DNA from 2 places in the Paenibacillus barengoltzii G22 genome. Region 2 is predicted to be linked to the other one. Evidence: riboswitches for the same ligand, from Rfam matches in the RefSeq annotation. Region 2 holds a riboswitch; the other holds the start of a gene.
What was found. A riboswitch is a leader RNA that binds a small molecule or an ion and turns the genes downstream of it on or off. The one in region 2 is predicted to bind glycine.
Positions count from the first base shown of each region.

Region 1 (9,667 bases), on a different contig from region 2:
CGTTCCGATTTCCAAAACCGTAAGCGAACGGGCAACGCCAGCATGGCGATCGAAGAGCTGTTGAAGCGAAACGTGCTGCCGATTATTAACGAGAACGACACCGTCTCGCTGGATGAATTGAAGTTCGGCGACAACGATACGTTGTCCGCCCTCGTCGCTAACCTGATTCACGCCGATCATCTGCTGATCCTGACCGATATGGACGGTCTGTACACCAAGGATCCGCGTCTGGATCCTCAGGCCCAGCGGATCAGCCGGGTCACGGAAATCACCGGCCAGATCTATGCGATCGCCGGCGGTGCCGGCTCCTCCGTCGGAACGGGCGGTATGAGGTCGAAAATTGACGCCGCGAAAATCGCTTCGCTCGGAGGCGTTCCGGTCTTCGTCGGAAAGGTCGCCTCCCCCGGCGATCTGCTGGGCGCTTTGCACGGCGATGGGCATGGCACCTATTTCGAAGCCCACGGTGCCTCGCTGCCGCGGAAGAAGCAGTGGCTGGGCTTCTTCTCCACCCCAATCGGAACGCTGACGGTAGATGCCGGTGCTGAGGAGGCGCTGATCCGCGGCGGACGAAGCTTGCTTCCGGTTGGCGTCAAAGAGGCCAGCGGACAGTTCCATACCGGCGATGTCGTAGAGGTTATCAGCGCAGGCGGCGAGGTATTGGGACGCGGCATCGTTAACTATGATGCGGAACAGCTCCACAGCATTCTCGGGCTCCCCAGTACCGAGGTATTCAAGAAGTTAGACAGCGTCCATCGTCTGGAGGTCATCCACCGGGACGAATGGATCTCACTAAAAGCATAATTCATCCATCCGTTTTCACTGGATTTTTAAGTCCAGCGGTATGATGTCAAGCTGTTGATTTAATCGAATTGGAAATTTCCCGTGCCTGTTGAGCGCGGAGTCACGAAAAAAGGGCGCATCAAACCAAACCCAGCCAAAAACCATGTCAGATACCAGATTTTTACTGGGAATTCGTGAAGGACTAAGGCAAAGGAGGCGTTAATCCTTGGCGCTATTCACCTTCCTTCGAGGCGTGTAGAGTTGGCCGCTGCGTAGCAGCACATCGACCAGACGCACGAGTTTTCTTGCCGTTAAGACGAGGGCGCGTTTGTGTTGATTCTTGGGCACTTCGTGATACTTCTTCCGGTAATATTCACCGAATTCTTCATCGCGCATCCTAACCGAGTTGGCAGCTTCAACGAGGTAGTAGCGCAGGAATCGGTTGCCGGATTTGATGCGGGCGGTGTCCTCCGCCTCGAAGACGCCGGACTGGTGCCTGCGCCACGTCAGACCCGCGTACTTGGCGACGGCGGCTTGATCCTTGAACCGTTCAATATCGCCGAGTTCGCCGAGCAGACCGGCTGCATAGACTTTGCCGATGCCGGGCACTGACAGCAAGCACTGAGCGCCTTGAATGCCGTCGAGGACCCGCTCGATCGCTTTGTCGAGATCCTTGAGCTGCTTCTGGATGCTGCGGATGGATTCGATGGAGGTGCCGAGCACCAGGTCAATCGAATCCTCCACGACCTTGGACAGCCGATAGGAGGCGCGGGCAGCTTGCTGAATGCAGCGGGCGACCCGCTCGGGATCGGGGAAACGATTGCGTCCCTTGTCCCGCAGATAGTCGGCCAGATCGGCCACGTCCATCTCGGCGATGTCATCGAGGCTGAACTTCTCGGAGAGCATCTCCATGAGCGCATGGCCAAACACGGAGCTGTCGACCTCGGTTGTAAACGCATTGCACTTGTAGAACAGGTTCTGCAAGAAGTACTGCTTCTCGCGAGCCAAGTTATGGACCAAGTGGAAACGCATGCGCGTGAGGCGTTGAAGGGCGACATACTGCTCCTGCATGACGATGGTGGTCGTCAGGCGGCCGAAGCGCAGGCGATCCGCAATGACCCAGGCGTCGAGCCGGTCGGTCTTGTCCATATCCGCATAGGCTTCTCTGAACTTGCTGATGAGCTTGGGGTTCAAGGTGAACACCTTGGCCTTGCGCTCTCGAAGCGCTGGATCCTGATGCAGGTACATGGCAGGGTGCCAGCTGTAGACGGAAGTGGCTTCCAAGCCGATGTGAATCTCGGTGACGGCCAACTTGTCCGCTGCAGCGACGATTTGGTCACGCAAATGCGAGGCGCCATTCAAATTGTTTTTGACGGTGAGTGTCTCAAGCTTGTCACCGTCAGCGTTCATGAAACACGCTTCGAGCTCTTGCGAGCTCACGTCAATACCGACAAAAAGCTTCAAGTGAAATTCCTCCTTTCGCTAGGGATTCAGGGAATGGACGCTCCGGGATGCCTCCGGCGCACGCGCAGATCTATCACCCTCGCGTATGAGGACACACTTCGGGCCATGAGCTGCCCCGGATCTGCTAAAACCGGGCATGGGATGCCGAAGGGAACAGCCAGCGGGTAAGAAGCTCAGACGCGTACCGGAGAAACAGACTTAAGGAGTAGACGATGCTACTGGAGGCAGAAGGATTTCCCCGAATGGACCCTACGTTCCATTGTCCAGAGGCATACCGGAAAGTCCAGTCCCTGATGGAATTTTCAAAGAACAAGCTGGAAATTTGGAGGCTGTTTTCCATCCCCCGGGGGGATGGAAATGAACCTAAAAGAGCTTTTTAAAGATACTATACGAGGAGGTATACCTATGAGTGAAGTAAGAGAAAAAGCGAAGCTGGCCGGAACGGCCGTGTCTGTCCTGAATCGTCTGACAACGGCGCAAAAAAACGACGCTCTGTTGGCAGTCGCCGATGCGCTTGTTCGCAACAGCGATGCGATCCTCGCGGCCAATGAAGAGGATCTGCAGCGGGGACGGGATAACGGGACATCTCCTTCCTTATTGGATCGCCTGGCATTAACCCATGCGCGCATTGAAGGGATCGCTGAAGGACTGCGGCAAATCGTTGAGTTGCCTGACCCGGTAGGCGACGTGCTGGAAACGATCAACCGTCCGAACGGGCTGCATATCATCAAACGCCGCGTCCCGCTTGGCGTCATTGGGATCGTCTATGAAGCGCGGCCGAACGTAACGGTAGATGCCATGGGCTTATGCCTGAAGACAGGCAACGCCGTTGTGCTTCGCGGCGGCTCCTCCGCCTTGTCCTCCAACCGACAAATCGTAAAGATTATCCACGAAGCGCTTGCGGGAACGCAAGTTCCGGTTGATGCTGTTCAACTGATCGAGGATCCAAACCGCGCCTCTGTTGACGAAATGTTGAAGCTGAACGGATTGCTGGACGTCGTGATTCCGCGCGGCGGCAGCTCGCTGATCCAGACGGTCGTGCAAAATGCCACAGTTCCAGTCATCGAGACGGGTGCCGGTATCTGTCATACGTATTTGGATGCCTCTGCCGATCCTGTGATGGCAACAGAAATCGCGATGAATGCCAAAGTTCAGCGTCCTTCGGTCTGCAATTCGATGGAAACGCTGCTGGTGCATGAGGCGTTCGCCGCACAACATTTGGTTGAGCTGGCGAATCGCTTCAAGGAAGCCGGGGTTGAACTGCGGGGCGATGAGGCCGCAAGACAGCTTATCTCTTGGGCAGTACCCGCGACGGATGAGGATTATGCCACGGAGTATAACGACTATATACTCAACGTGAAAATCGTTCGTAATCTGGACGAAGCGATGGCGCATATCGCCCGCTTCGGCACGAAGCACTCCGAGTGTATCGTGACCCAAGACAGCGCGAATGCCGAACGGTTCCAGCAAGAAGTTGATGCTGCGGCGGTGTACCATAACGCTTCCACTCGCTTCACCGACGGATTCGAGTTCGGGTTCGGAGCGGAGATCGGCATCAGCACCCAGAAGCTGCATGCCCGCGGCCCGATGGGGCTGACTGCGCTCACCTCAAGTAAATATATCATCCAGGGGAACGGACAAATCCGGCAGTAACGGGCGTCCCCCCTTTTTTTCAACCAAAATAAAAACCGGAGGTCATATCCTATGAAAACAATACCTTCTCTGTCCGCCTCCACCATCTGTTTCTATGGAGCAGGTTCGATGGCTGAAGCGATCGTACGCGGCTTGCTCCATAAGCAAGTTGCCAGCGCGGATCAAATTGTGATGCTGAATCGCTCGAACCGGGAACGGCTCAACTATTTAGCCCAAACCTACCAGGTCCAAACAGCGACTGAAGCGGACGCAAAACAGGTCTATTTGCGAGATGCATCGATTATCGTCCTGGCGATGAAGCCAAAGGATGCCGGCGAAGCTTTGGCAGGATTGGGCCCGCTTCTGCGCGAGGGTCAGTTGATCGTCTCGCTGATCGCTGGCTTATCGATTTCGACGATTCAAGCGCTGCTTGGCAGCCCGGTCGCTGTCGCCCGCACGATGCCCAACACCTCCTGCTCCATCGGACAAGGTGCGACGGGAATCTCCTTCTCTCCGGAGACCACCGAGGAACAGCGCGCCCAAGTGTTATCAATGTTTGAAGCGGTAGGGATGGTTAGCGTGATCCCAGAGGATCAAATGGAAATATTGACGGGCGTATCTGGGAGCGGACCCGCATATGTTTATTATCTGATGGAAGCGATGATTGAAGCGGGCATCGAAGGCGGATTAACGCCTGAGCAATCTCGTGATCTTACCGTACAGACGGTACTTGGCGCTGCCCTCATGATGTCAGAAACCGGAGAAGCGCCTACCAAGCTGCGTGCGGACATCACCTCGCCCAACGGTTCGACGCAAGCGGCGATCGGTGTGCTGGAAGCCGGCAGCTTTCAGCCAAACGTAAAGGCTGCGGTCCACCGGGCCGCCGAACGCTCGAAAGAAATGGGCGAAGCCGTCAAACAAGCGCTCTTGTAAGAAGCTGCAGCCATATGGTGCAGCGATGGTCGCACTGTGCGTAAGGCCAATAGGAAAGGGGGACGGCAGCATGAACTACGTCGATATCCCATGGGAAGAAAAACAAGCGGCGCTGGACGCCATCCAACGCCTGCGGGAGGAGCTTGCTGCCCGCGGTTGGTTTCCCGCTTCCAGCGGCAGCTTGTCGATGCGGGTCGGGCGATATGCGCCGGACCGGTTTGTGTTTGCCATAACGGCCGACGAGACATATTGGTCGGAGCTGTCAGCGGCCCCTTCCCCTTCGGTTGGCGCGCTGTTCGTCGACGCCGCCAGCGCCCCCTGCGAGCCCACGCGACTCAAGCCTAGTTCCGATGCACCGATTCACTCAAGAATCTACCGGATGACCGGTTGCGGCGCGATCGTGCACGTACATACGACGTTCAACAACGTGCTCAGCGGCTATTTTGCTGCGGATGGCGGCGTTCCACTCAAGGGGAACGAGCTGCTCAAAAGCTTAGAGATCTGGGAGCCACAGACGGAGGCTCGAGTGCCAATTCTGCCAAACGCCGCTGAGCTCCCGGCCATCCTCAAGCAAATCCCAAGCAGTCTAGATACCCGTGTGCCGGCGTTGCTGCTGCAAAATCACGGGGTCTATGTCTGGGGAACCAACATCGCTGAGGCGAAGCGCCATCTGGAAGCGCTGGAGTTTATGTTTGAAGCGCTGTACCGTTCCCTGCTGTTGCCTCCCAAAGGGCATCATGCCTAAAAAAAAACTCGCGACAAGCGATAAGCGGAGTGATTAAACTACCATCAGCAGCTCCCGCAATTACGCTGACCGCGAGTTTTTTACATTTGCCTAAGATCTTGATTTATCTCTCGATAAATTCCGCATACGCCTTCGCGTCCATCAAGTTCGCCAACGCGACGTTAGCGTCCTCCTTCAAACGAATATGGACCATCCAGCCCCCATCGTAGGGCTCTTCATTGACGAGCTCCGGCGCGGTGTCCAGCTCCCGGTTCACCGCCAGCACCGTCCCGCTGACCGGCGTAAACAAATCGGCCACCGTCTTCACGGATTCGATCGTTCCGATGCCTTCCTGCGCTTCGAATTCCTGCCCCGGTTCGGGCAGCTCCACGAACACAATGTCGCCCAGCCGATGTTGGGCTACGTCGGAGATGCCGATCTTCACCGTCCCATCCCCCAAATCAAGCACCCATTCATGCTCATCGCTGTACAACACGTTTTCCCTGATCTCACTAGCCAAAGCTTGCTCCTCCTCTTTCGGATGATCTAGCGTACCTTAAACTTTGTGGAAGATTCATCTGCGTATTTCCCTCGTTCAGATTATTCCAAACCTAGCTCTCATGTCAATATTATTAACACATTTGATAGAGTCTAGTAAAATGTAAGCGTAGCCTTTTCCAGTAAACGAAATTAATTAAAATTATTATGATAACTTTATTGACATCTAGACAGATTTTGAGTATTAATGAGATGTGTAAGCTGCGGTTGATGGCAGGGGGAGAGATTACAATTACGGGATTGTAACGCCGAAGGAGCAAGCCGCGAAGCGGTGAATCTCTCAGGCAAAAGGACCTCTGCCGGACGCAACTCTGGAGAGCATTCACGTAGAGGTATGCGTTACGTGAATCACCCAAGGGGAAACCTGCGCGAGCATTGAGCTCTAAGCAGGGTAACTCTCAGGTACAAAGGACAGAGCCTGGAAGAACCGTTAGACCTCTCTATGCAGGTTAGCGGGTTTTCTTTGGCCTGTCCTTTTTTTGCTGTTCTCAAAAATTGGCCGATCCGGCCCTTACGAGGTGATGGTAATGTCCGAATCCGCTTTGCGGCGTACGCCGCTCTATCCCGGATATGCGCGTTATGAAGGAGTCCGCTGTATCGATTTCGGCGGTTGGGAGCTGCCGGTGCAGTTCAGCGGCATCCAGAAAGAGCATGAAGCCGTGCGCGAGCGCGCCGGTCTGTTTGACGTATCGCATATGGGTGAATTTTACGTGGAGGGTCCTGAGGCGGAACGCTTTCTGCAACACATGACCACTAACGATGTGACCCTGCTTCAACCGGGAAAAGCCCAATACACCTTGCTCTGCTATCCCAATGGCGGTGTGGTGGATGATCTGTTGATCTATCATCTGGAAGAAGGCAAGTACATGCTGGTGGTCAATGCCTCGAATATTGACAAAGACTGGGACTGGCTGCAGCAGCACCTTCCCGCTGAAGGAGTAACCATGCGGAATGCCTCTGACGAGACAGCGTTGCTTGCCGTGCAAGGGCCGCTGGCCGCCTCCCTCCTCTCCCCTCTTTGCGAAGGGGAGGATCCTGGAGCGTTGCGTCCGTTCACGTTTATTCGGGAAGCGCGGATTGCCGGCATCCCCGCCTTGCTGTCCAGAACCGGTTATACCGGTGAGGATGGGTTCGAGTTGTATGTCGCGGCCGAGCAGGCACAAGCGCTTTGGGACGTCGTGATGAAAGCCGGGGAGAGCCAGGGCCTTCTCCCGGCCGGGCTGGGCGCCAGAGATACGTTGCGCTTTGAAGCTTGCCTGCCGCTGTATGGTCAGGAGCTGGGCCCTGAGATCACCCCGCTCGAAGCAGGCTTAAACCGATTCGTGAAGCTGGAAAATGACGACTTCATCGGCCGCGATGTGTTGATCAAGCAGCGGGATCAAGGCCTTCCTCGCCGGCTCGTTGGCCTGGAGATGATCGACCGCGGGATTCCGCGCACCCATTACCAGGTGTTTGCCGAAGGATCAGAGGAACCAATCGGAGAAGTCACGACAGGTACGCAATCGCCAACGCTGAAAAGAAACCTCGGAATGGCGATCCTCTCCACCCGTTATGCCGACCCCGACACGATCGTAGAGGTCGACATCCGTGGCAAGCGGCTGAAGGCCAAGGTCGTCCCGTTGCCGTTCTATCGCCAAAACCCTGCCGCCAAGCGGTGAAAGGAGAACACGAAACCAGATGCTTAAACATCGCTATTTACCATTAACCGAACAAGATCAAGCGGAGATGCTGCAAACGATCGGCGTAAGCTCCGTCCAGGAACTGTTCAAGGACATCCCGGAGAACATTCGCTTTCAAGGGGAACTCCCGGTATCTCCCCGTCTAGACGAATACGCGCTGATCCGGCACTTATCCGAACTGGCCGGGCGCAACGCCGACACCGACCGGTATACCAGCTTTCTAGGTGCCGGAATTTATGATCATCACATCCCTTCCGTCATTCAACACGTCGTGTCGCGATCGGAATTTTATACCGCGTACACACCCTATCAACCGGAAATCAGCCAAGGCGAGCTGCAGGCAATATTTGAATTCCAGTCGTACATCTGCGAGCTGACTGGCCTTAAGGTCGCTAATGCGAGCATGTACGACGGAGCCACCGCATTAGCGGAAGCTGGCAACCTAGCCGCAGCGGCTACCAGACGCAAACAGCTGGTCGTCTCCCGCACCGTCCATCCGGAAGCACGCGAGGTGCTCGCCACTTACGCCCACGGCTTGAACCTGGAGATCGTTGAGGTTGGTTGGGAACAAGGTGTGACCGATCGCGAGGCACTTACTGCGGCCATCACTAAGGACACCGCAGCTGTCTTGATCCAAAACCCGAATTTCTTTGGCTCCCTGGAAGATCTTCGAGCCATTGGCGAACTAGCTCATGCCCAAGGGAGCTTGCTGATCGTCAGCAGTAATCCGCTCGCTCTGGGCCTGCTGGAAGCGCCAGGGAAGCTTGGTGCCGATATCGTCGTTGGTGACGCCCAGCCTTTGGGGCTGGCCCCCTCCTTTGGCGGTCCAACCTGCGGCTTCTTTGCCGTATCTGAAACGTATATGCGCCGGATCCCTGGCCGGATCGTTGGGCAGACCACCGATCGCAATGGCAAGCGCGGGTTCGTCCTGACCCTGCAAGCCCGCGAGCAGCATATTCGCCGCGAAAAAGCGACCTCGAACATCTGCTCCAACCAAGCGTTGCTTGCCTTGGCTGCCTCCGTTTACTTATCCGTGATGGGTAAGCAAGGCATGGCTGAAGTAGCAGAGCTGAATTTGCAGAAAAGCCATTATGCCAAACAGGTGTTCACTGCTATCCCTGGCGTAAGCGCCGCTTTTGAGTCACCATTTTTCAACGAGTTTGTGCTTCAGTTGCCGGAGGGGACTGATCTGACCAAACTGCAGCGAGATCTGCTTGCCGCCGGATTTATCGGCGGGTACGATCTGGGACGCAGCTATCCTGAACTCGCCGGCCATCTGCTGGTCGCCGTGACGGAGAAGCGCAGCAAAGCGGAAATTGACCAATTCGCCCGCGTACTGGAGGAATCAATATGCTCGAAATAAAAGAGACGACGAAATCTGATGAATTGTTGATATTTGAGCGCAGCCGCCCTGGGCGGATCGGCTATTCTCTGCCGGAATGCGACGTCCCAACCACCCCGAAGGAAGAGCTCGTCCCCAAGGGCATGCTGCGGAGCGAAGACCTCGCTTTTCCCGAAGTTTATGAAGTTGACGTGATTCGGCATTATACCGCGTTGTCCCGCCGGAATTTCGGGGTAGACAACGGTTTCTATCCGCTCGGCTCCTGTACGATGAAATACAACCCGAAGGTGAATGAAGATGTTGCACGTTACCCTGGCCTGGCAAAAATCCATCCTTATCAACCGGAGGAAAGTGTGCAAGGGGCACTTGAACTGATGTACCGTCTGCAGCAGGATTTAGCCGGACTCACCGGTATGGATGCCGTGACACTGCAACCGGCGGCCGGAGCCCACGGGGAATGGACCGGCCTGATGATGATCCGCGCTTACCACGAAAGCCGCGGCGAGAAACGCACCAAGGTGATCGTGCCGGACTCTTCGCACGGCACGAACCCAG
Region 1 is NZ_KE159652.1:1,372,874-1,382,540, reverse strand. Features, by position in the region: gene proB (glutamate 5-kinase) at 1-801, shown strand, start outside; gene C812_RS06505 (IS110 family RNA-guided transposase) at 1,000-2,244, opposite strand; gene C812_RS06500 (glutamate-5-semialdehyde dehydrogenase) at 2,650-3,897, shown strand; gene proC (pyrroline-5-carboxylate reductase) at 3,949-4,809, shown strand; gene mtnB (methylthioribulose 1-phosphate dehydratase) at 4,880-5,554, shown strand; gene gcvH (glycine cleavage system protein GcvH) at 5,658-6,053, opposite strand; glycine riboswitch at 6,299-6,397, shown strand; glycine riboswitch at 6,401-6,508, shown strand; gene gcvT (glycine cleavage system aminomethyltransferase GcvT) at 6,619-7,749, shown strand; gene gcvPA (aminomethyl-transferring glycine dehydrogenase subunit GcvPA) at 7,769-9,133, shown strand; gene gcvPB (aminomethyl-transferring glycine dehydrogenase subunit GcvPB) at 9,121-9,667, shown strand, end outside.
Region 1: it holds a riboswitch for glycine, as region 2 does, so the genes downstream of both, gcvT (glycine cleavage system aminomethyltransferase GcvT) here and sdaAB (L-serine ammonia-lyase, iron-sulfur-dependent subunit beta) in region 2, are expected to answer to the same signal.

Region 2 (9,667 bases):
CAGGGCAATACCCTTCCTAGTAAAAAAATCAGCCCCAAGCGGCACAAACCGCTTGGGGCTGATTTGCTTTCAGATCGTGTCCAAGGAATTACCGGATCACGATTTTGTGAACCACGCTGCTTACCGCGCCGGCGTTATCAGTCACCGTCAAAGTGACGGTGTACGATCCAGCAGTGGAGAAGCGGTGTTTGACTTTGGGGCCGAGCCCAGTGCTGCCGTCGCCAAACGACCAACTGTAGCGGACGATGCGACCGTCGGCATCCGAGGAGGCTGCTCCGTCAAAATCGACTTGCTTATTTTTGGCTGCACGGTCTACCGCATGGATGACGGCAACCGGCGAGACGTTCGGGGGGTTATCGGGGCTTTCCCCTGGATCCCCACCTGGATTCTCGCCTGGATCTTCTCCCGGATCTTCACCCGATGCGCTGACGAACAAGCGGCCCGGTGCCTGGAAGTCGCCGCTGTTTCCAGCCGCATCTTGGACAGTAACAACGATCACGCCGCCTTCCAAGACAAGCGAGGCAGGTGTCGTGTACGTTCCTTCATAGTGACCTGGCTCCGTTTCCGTCAACGGAATCCCGTTGCTCGAACCGCCTAATATCGATAGCGGCAATTCGATGTGGAACGAAGCCGTCAGCCCTGGAACGCTGTCAAAGGAGACCGTCAGCGCTTCACCTGCGGTTAAATGAACATCCTCTGCCGGTGTCAGATTCGTGATCTCCGGCAGCTCGGTATCTACGTAGACCGTCCGAGTGACTGTCGTTTCGTTTCCGGCATGGTCCGTCGCGGTCACGGTGATCAGATTCTCACCGGCGTTAATCAGCATACGATATGCGAACGCGCCGCTGCCTTCCAGCGGAACCTCTTGCCCGTTGACGGTCAACTTGTTGATGAACTCATCGAACGCAGAACCCGTCACATTCAATACTTCTGAATTGGTTCGGAAGCCGTCCACAGGTGAAACGACTTCAAGTTCCGGAGCAACAGTATCCAGTGTAATTATGGCTGGCAGTGAACGATCGGTTGCTTTCCCGTTCACGAGGACTTCGGCAGTCAACTCATTGGCTCCGTCATGAAGCTCGATCGGCAGACTGAATTGCCCGTTTTCAACTGTTGTTGTTCCTGCCAGCTCGGTGCCGTTGTACACCTTCACCTCAGCGCCGTTCGCCATAGAGGTTCCGGTTACGGTAAAGGCGGCTTGATTCGTATAAGATCCATCCTCCGGAGACGTAATCACTGGTGCATGCACCGGATAACGAACGACGGCGCGAATCATAAAGTTGCCTTGTGATTGATCAACCAAGCTCCACACCCCGTTGATGCGATTCCAGCTGCGACCGGCGTTCGGGCTGGATTCGTCCGCTCCAATCCCCGGAGCACTGGTTCCGGCTAAGGTTTGAATGTAGACGATGTAGAAGTCGCCTTCAACTGTAACCGGTTCTGGCAGCTCCAGCACGGTCCATTCATCATTACGCAAAGCAGTGCCATCAAAAGGACCGGCGATTTGCTGGCCTGGTGCTCCGTCCGGGCCGGAGGCATCGTAAACGGCGTATTGGATTTCGGTTCCGCCCGGAACCGGCCATTCCGTATTCATGAAACGGATCAATGCACCGGTGACTTGCACCGCGCCGGCTTCCGGCGTCATGCGTACCGCCCAAGCGTTGTCTGCTTTGTTGAAGACCCACGCATTTTCCAGTGTGCCGTCATCGTAGGCGATTTCGCCAGGCAAGCCCACAAACGGCTTAAGTGCCAGCGAGCCGTCAGCAGTTCCGTTCGGCGGTACCGTAACCGTTAACGTATCGCCGTAATAATCGGCTGCAATTACCGACAACGTATAGGTCCCTTCCAGAAGTTCTAAGGAGAAGCTGCCATCAGCCCCGGTGATTTGTGGTGCAACCATCGCATCTTCAAGTACGGATACTGTTGCACCTTCGATTGGCTCGCCTGTACGTTCATCCGTGATCGTGCCGGTGAGCGTGCCTTTCGGAATCGGCTGCAAAGTGAAGTTCGCCTTGGCGTTCACCTGATCGGCGATGGTCACATTTGCCGTTTGCGGATAATAGCCGTAGGCTTCCGCTTTCAGCGTGTAATCCCCAGCCATATGATTTAAGCTGTAACGTCCGGTGGCTGGATCGGTTTTGACAGAACGACCGGTTTCCACCACCGTCACGGTTGCGCTGGCCGGCAGGCTGCTGATGCCGATGTCACCAGATGGCTTCGCTTCCTTCACTAGTCGTTCGAATTCAGCCTTACTTGTGCGCGTCAGTTTGTAGGCTGGTCCGGATTTTACAACCTTGTCCATTTTCGTTCCAGTGTTGCCAAGCACATTGCTTGTCACCTGATCTTCAGGTGTATTCACATTCAGCACCTGAACATTGTCGATGTACCAGCCGGCTCTCACAACGCTGCCGTCTGTATTTAATCGGAAACGAACCTGTACCTGTTCTCCGACGTAATCCTCGAGATCGTAATAAGCAGTGCTCCAAACCTTGCCCTCGGTGTTATGCGAAAATCTCCCCAGCTCGTGCCATGTCGCTCCGCCGTCGGAGCTGGCTTCCACATAACCGTAATCAAAGTTGGTCTCAATTTCAAACCAATGATCAAACACAAGGGTTGCATTATCGACGGTACTCAAATCGATCGTTGGGGAGACAAGCGAAGCATTTGTTCCATTCTCATAATAGTTGTCGAGATCAGTTCCCCATACGTTTGGCTCAGATACAGCGCTGGTCGGACCGGGATCCATCGGAGTGCCGCGTTCCCATTTGTCCCCTGCGCCGCTGTGCGTCCAGCCGTTATCGCTGTCGCCGTCAAAGTTGTCGCTGAAAATGGTAATCGGATGAACAACGTTGATCTCCAATTCTTCCGACTTGGCGCTTTCATTACCGCTGTAGTCCGTTGCGGTGACCGCATAATAATACGTTTGGTCCGTTTCGGTTGTGGTGTCGGTATATTCCGTCGAAGACGTTGTAATGAGCTCTTCATAACCGGATCCTGAAGTTGTGGAACGGTATACGGTGTACTCTTTTACGTCCTCATCAACGGAAGGAGACCAGGTCAGTTCAACGCTGCCAACGAAGGTGGCGGAGCCGCTCAGATCTGTAGGAGCTGCAGGAGCAGAGTCATCAGGCAATTGCAGGGAGAGATCATCCAGATACCACCCTGCTTTCTGCACGACACCGTCACTCGTTAAGCCAAATTGCAAGTACACTTGCTGACCGGCATAGTCGCGCAGATCCAGATATTGCGTTTCCCAGCCGTTGCTCGTTCCTGTATATTCTGCCACCGGTACAAAGGCATAATCGGTATCCAAGGTTGCCATGTACAACGTACCGACATCAAATTCTTCCTCAAGATCGTACCAATGTTTGAAAGAGAGGATGGCCCCTTCCGGGCTGTCGGTTAAATCAATTGGAGGTGCCAGCAGATAGGAATTGGCAAGGGGTTCATAACTGTCGGTTAGATTGGTAGCGTACACCTTGTCACCGGAATAAGCACTGCCCGGTCCGCTGACCGGTGTTCCCCAAGCCCAGGTATTCCCGGCTCCGCCGGACATAAACCCAGAGATATCCGTTTCGAAATCCTGCAGATAACCGGGCACAACACCGGCGGATACGGTCACGGAGTAAGGGGCGCTGTCAAACCCGTTGTTACCGTAGTCGTTCACCCGAATGTAGTAGTCGAGCCCGGCCGTACTAATTAGGAAAGAGGGGATCGTTGCTTCATATACCCCGTCTTTTTCGTTCCCCGACACTCGTACAGCTGGAATGTATACATAATGGCTGGTTCCGGCTTCTTTGGCGTAAAATTCAACGGATGTGACGGCAACATCATCGCTTACTTGAGCGGATAACGTCACATCGAAGCCTTCATATATTAAAGTAGGCGGTGTATGTGTCAGCACCGGTTCCTCTAAATCCTCCCCTGCCGTGATCACACGACCTGAGACCGTACCGATGCCTTGCAGCACGGAGCCTACGGCATCCAACGCATTAACGATACCACTTCCATATCCGTTGTTAGGCGTCGTCGGATATTCGCTGTCCGTACGTGGTGTAGCCGTGCTGGTCAGAATTTCTTCCAACTGGTCTACTGTGAGCGAGTGGTTCGCCTGCAGCAGCAAGGCCGCGATGGCTGTCGTATGCGGACCTGCCATCGAGGTGCCGTTCCAGCCGCCCTGATAAGCTCCGCCAGGAACAGAGGAACGAATGTTAACACCTGGCGCGGAAACCTCCGGTTTAATTTCATCGTAAGGGGAAGGTCCACGCAAAGAGAAATCCGCTAAATTCCCGTTGATGTCCGTAGCGCCGGTAGCGAACGCTTCTGGATAGTTCGCTGGCGCAGCTACCGAACCCGGACCGCCGGGGTTATCAAAATCGGTGTTGCCCGCCGAGAACTCAGGGAAGATTTGCGCGCTTCTCCAAGCTTGTACGATCGGGCGGAACCATTCATCGATGCCGGGACCGCCTCCCCAGGAGTTGTTCACCACGTCAGGAGCGAGCTCCGGATGCAGATTCCCTTCGGCATCCACTGGCGCGAGCAGCCATTGGCCGCCATCCAGGATGATGTCATCCGTTGTGGTAGGATTAAAAATCCGGACAGCGATCCATTTTGCACCAGGCGCGACGCCGATCTGGTTCGAGCCGTCTGGCTCCGAACCAACCATCGTTCCCATGGTGTGCGTACCGTGGCCATGGGAATCGGCAGGCAGCGGAGCGTGGCTGTGCGGATCATACCAGCTGAGCTCGGGATCCACGATATTGCCCGAAGCATCCAGTCCGCGCCATTTGCTTCTTAAGGCCGGGTGGTTGTAATCCACGCCGGTATCGAGGTTGGCGACCACGATGCCGGTGCCATCGATGCCCATGTTCCACACCTCAGGGGCGTTGATTTGGGCAATATTCCATTCAACGCTGCTTGGGTTAACGTCCTTGGTCGCTTGCTTTGAATCGCCCAGTGAAGTGGAGACCTCGTCGGCCGGTTTCACAGCAGGCATCTTTACGGCAGGCTCTACAGCCGCATCTTTATCGATTTCAACCTTTTGCAGATGTCGTTCTTCATTCGGCAGAATTTTCTCCACTTCGGGGAAAAGGGCGATTCGCTCCAGCACTTCTTTGGAGCTTGTCACGGCCATGGCATTTACGATAAAGTAGCTTTTGTAGTCTTTCACCTCTCCGGATTGCTGGGCTTTCCGCAAGTATTCCTCCAGCTTATATTGGGTGCGGGAGGCCGTTTCGCGCAAAGCGCTGACAACGGAAGTCCGTACGGACAGCTTCGCGGCGGAAGGAGTCGATTTCTCCAGCTGGGCTTTCTGAAGAGCCAGCTTGGCGACCGAGTTGGTATCGGTCTGCTCCTTGAGTTTGACGAGGTAGGTGACGAAGTCGTCTTGCTTAAACTGGGACTGCAATTTAGCGTCGATTTTGGCTTCGGCCACTTGGGGCGCGGACGATCTCAAGCTGCTTTGTCCCGATACGCTGCTGCTGCTGGCGGAAGCGACGGGAACGAGAGTTAACGCAAGAAGGATCGACATGCCAAGCGAGAAAGGTTTGCGAAATCTCTTGAGACTTATCAACTTCTTCACTCCCTTTGATTAAGTTTTAAGCCCAACATTCATCCTGTGACGGTCGTCCGGAGTAACAAGAGCTGAGTCCGGACGCATGACGACTGACAAAAAATGAATCAATTGCCTCTTGGTTACATCACCTCCTTTATGTAAAATAGTGGAATCAGGCGTAGTAAACCATGGAAGATGTGAGTTGAAACCAATGGTGTGGAGTGAATCGTTAGGTTAGCAGGGGTCATAGTGTGAAGAAAAGTTAACATGGAATGAACCTTATTTCTCAACATTTCATAAAATAAGGTAATATCTGGGGTTGTTACGGACAGTATATATCTGCAAAATCAGGCGTACAAGTGGCTGGATGTGTAAAATATACATATTTTCTCATAAAAATAGGAAAAAATAACTAGAATTTGATGCAAATTATCGGATTTTATGTGAGTTATCTTGACATCTTGCTAACTTCGGTTTACATTAAGCACAAATTCATATTGGCGAATGAGGATGATGGGAGAGTCCGCGGGCTGAACCGAAGAGGGAACCGGCTTAGCGGCACCGAAGGAGCAAGGGTCGGTCCTGCAGCCGGCAGCCGAATCTCTCAGGTACAAGGACCATGATCGGACGCCACTCTGGAGAGAGCGAACAGCCACCCAAGAGGTACATGGATCTCGGATGTTAGGTTTGGACCGGGACCATTAAACTTTCAGGTAACGGGGACAGAGCGAAAGGCAGCAGCCTTTTTGTTCTGTCTCTTTTTCGTCATATAAAAATGATGGGGAGATGTAGCGATGCGATTTAAAAGCGTATTTTCAATTATTGGTCCAGCGATGATTGGGCCTTCCAGTTCACATACGGCCGGTGCTGTACGGATTGGACGATTTGCCCGTCAGCTGCTCGGAACCGCGCCGGTCAAGGCGGAGATTTGCTTTTACGGCTCCTTTGCTGAGACGTACAGTGGACACGGAACCGATCTGGCCATCGTTGGCGGCATACTGGATTACCGAACGGACGATGAGCGAATCCGCCAGTCGATACAGAATGCTGAACAGCAGGGGATTGAAGTGGTGTTTACCACTGGAGTCCTGCCTGGGGCTCATCCGAATACGGTAAAAATAAAACTGACCTGCCAAGACGGAAGTTCTATCGAGGTCATGGGGGCATCCATCGGCGGAGGGACCATCGTTATTCGCAATATTAACGGTTTTGAGGTGAAATGCTCAGGCGAGCTGCCAACGCTGGTCATCTCCCACGCGGACCGACAAGGAGTGTTGGCAGGAATTACGGCTTTGTTCAGCCGGGAGAATGTGAATATCGGCTACATTATTACCGATCGGAAAGGGCGGACTGCCGAGGCGCTGACGGTTGTGGAGGCCGACTCGTCCATTCCGCCGGAATTAGTGGAGGCGATCCGTGCGTTGGAGCATGTCAGCCAAGTGTCCTACATTGATCTGACGAAGTAAAACGAGGAGGGAGCACGATGCGTTTTAAAAATTTGCGTGAGCTGGTTGAACTTTGTGAACGGGAATCCAAGACGATCTCCAGCATCATGATTCAGGATCAGGTGGAAGAGAGCGGGCAAACGGAGGAAGAAATTGTGGCTGCCATGAACGAGTACTACCAAATCATGAAAACGGCGGTACATAAAGGGCTGACCGAGGACATCGTCTCCACAAGCGGGCTGACTGGCGGCGATGCCAAAAGGGTCGAAGCCTACCGCAATCGCAGTGAGGCTTCGGTTGGTGACATCGCATGTCAGGCCATGGCTTATGCGCTGGCCGTCTCCGAGGTGAACGCCTCGATGGGGCGCATCGTCGCTACGCCGACGGCGGGCTCCTGCGGCATCATCCCTGGCGTGTTCGTCAGCGCCCAAGAGCGCTTCGGATGGGAGGATGAGCATCTCGTGCGCGGGCTGTTTTGCGCTGGAGCCATCGGTTATGTGATCGCCAACAACTCGTTTATTTCCGGCGCGGAAGGCGGCTGCCAGGCAGAGGTTGGATCGGCGATCGGAATGGCGGCCGGGGCGATGGTCGAGCTGCGCGGCGGGACGCCGGAACAGGCGGTGCACGCCGTTGGCCTCGCGCTCAAGAACACGCTGGGCCTGATCTGCGATCCTGTTGGCGGCCTGGTCGAAATCCCTTGCATCGTTCGCAACGGCTTTGGAGCGGTCAATGCGCTGGCTGCCGCTGATATGGCCTTGGCCGGTGTGCGCAGCGCGATCCCGTCGGATGAAGTGATCGACGTGATGCTGGAGGTCGGCTCAGCGATGCCTAGCCGCCACCGCGAAACCGCGCAAGGAGGGCTGGCGCAAACGCCAACCGGCCGTAAGATCATGAAGGAGCTGCGCAGTCGGAAGAAGTGATTGTGTACCCCTTATCTTCAACTTAACGCCGCTGCTGCACTGGATATTGCGGAACTGGATTGCGAAAAAAACAAAACCCCTGCGGGGCATCGATAGGATCGCCTATGGAATGCTCCCTCAGGGGTTGTATGAGTTTTATCGGGTTATGCTTCCAAAGAGGTACTTTGTTGCGGACTTATTTTAACAGTAACGCTGCGCAAATAGACGAACGACGAGACGAGTGCAAGCAGCGCGATCACCATCAAGCCCCAGAAAATGTTCGAGTAAGCCGTGGACAACGGCAAACCGTGCTGCCATTCCATTGCGCTGGATGCCATGGCGACGCTGAAAGCACCGCTAAAGAATTGCAACAGCTGGTAAAGGCCCATTCCCGAACCTACCTGAGATGCCGGAAGAACACGGGAGATTTCATTGGATACACTGCTCGAGATTATCGTAAATCCAAGGCTCATCAGAATATAGATAAACAGGATGGCGAGCCATGATTGCCCGCTGAACAACGCGAACAAAACCATAGAGATCAATACGAGCAGCGGAACGTACCGCAGGATCATACCGTTCCCGTGACGGTCTATGATTGAACCTACCTTGCGGGAAGCCACCGTCGCGAGGATCGAACCCGGGAAGATGATCAGACCGGCATGGCTGGCAGTTAATTCGAAGTGATGCACTAAAATTTGCGGCAGCAAAAACAAGGTGGCAAAGCTGGCCAAATACGACGCGATCCCTACGATCGACAATGCTAAATATGACCCGTTACGAAATAAAGCGGGCGAAACAAACGGATCTGCGACGGTGCGTATGCGCCAGACGAACAGCGCTAGCGCAACTGCGCCAATGGCGAGTGCCAACCAGGAATGCTGTGTCAAGTACATCAGCAAACCTGTTGTTCCCACAGCGACGAATATTGCACCAAGAGTGTCAAACGATCCCCGTACGGGTTGTTCTTTTGGAATATACCGAAGAAACAGCGGTACCAGAATCAGAGTTAACGCCGTGATGATAAACAGGTATCTCCAGCCAAAATATTCGACAATCGCGCCGCCGGCAACGGGCCCCAGACCAAGACCCAGTGATACGGCCGACATGATCATAGCCATCGCTTTGCCACGCCGCTCGACGGGAACGTAACGGGATAATGTAACCAGGGATAACGATATGACTGCTCCTGCACCAGATGCTTGCACGATGCGAACAACGAGCACGATCCAGAAGTTGGGGCTGAACAACCCGGTAATGGCGGCAAGACCCAGTGTCGTAAGTCCAATTGCCAGTAATCGCCGAATCGGCAGGAAATCGGAAAGCCGGCTGAATGTGATCGACGAGATGGCGAACATAATCGAATAGCCGGTGACGATTAGTGACGAAGTGGCCGCTGACATTTGGAACGTATTGGTGATGTCCGGCAGCGCCAAGTTAAACATCGCTGTATTCATGATGACCAGAACGACAGCGAAAGCAAGCAACACTGTCAGCAGCCCTTCGCGTTGGAGTGCTTCCGAAGAAGTGGGAGTTCCGGAAGATTGAGGACCGGTGGTAGTGTTACGCATGATTTTTACCTCCACTCTTATCTTTGTTCTATTGTTCTAATATAATCGAACGTTTGAAATATAACACGCCTTATCTTATGATGTAAAGAGGGGAGAATAAAATTCATCACGAAATTTAGTAATAAAGGAGTTTTTCCTTATGAAAGTTCTATACCACCCCGAACGGGATGATATTCAATTGTCTTCCGTATTATATGC
Region 2 is NZ_KE159653.1:1,184,219-1,193,885, reverse strand. Features, by position in the region: gene C812_RS13745 (S8 family serine peptidase) at 89-5,572, opposite strand; glycine riboswitch at 6,059-6,184, shown strand; gene sdaAB (L-serine ammonia-lyase, iron-sulfur-dependent subunit beta) at 6,349-7,020, shown strand; gene sdaAA (L-serine ammonia-lyase, iron-sulfur-dependent, subunit alpha) at 7,038-7,919, shown strand; gene C812_RS13730 (MFS transporter) at 8,063-9,469, opposite strand; gene C812_RS13725 (ArsR/SmtB family transcription factor) at 9,609-9,667, shown strand, end outside.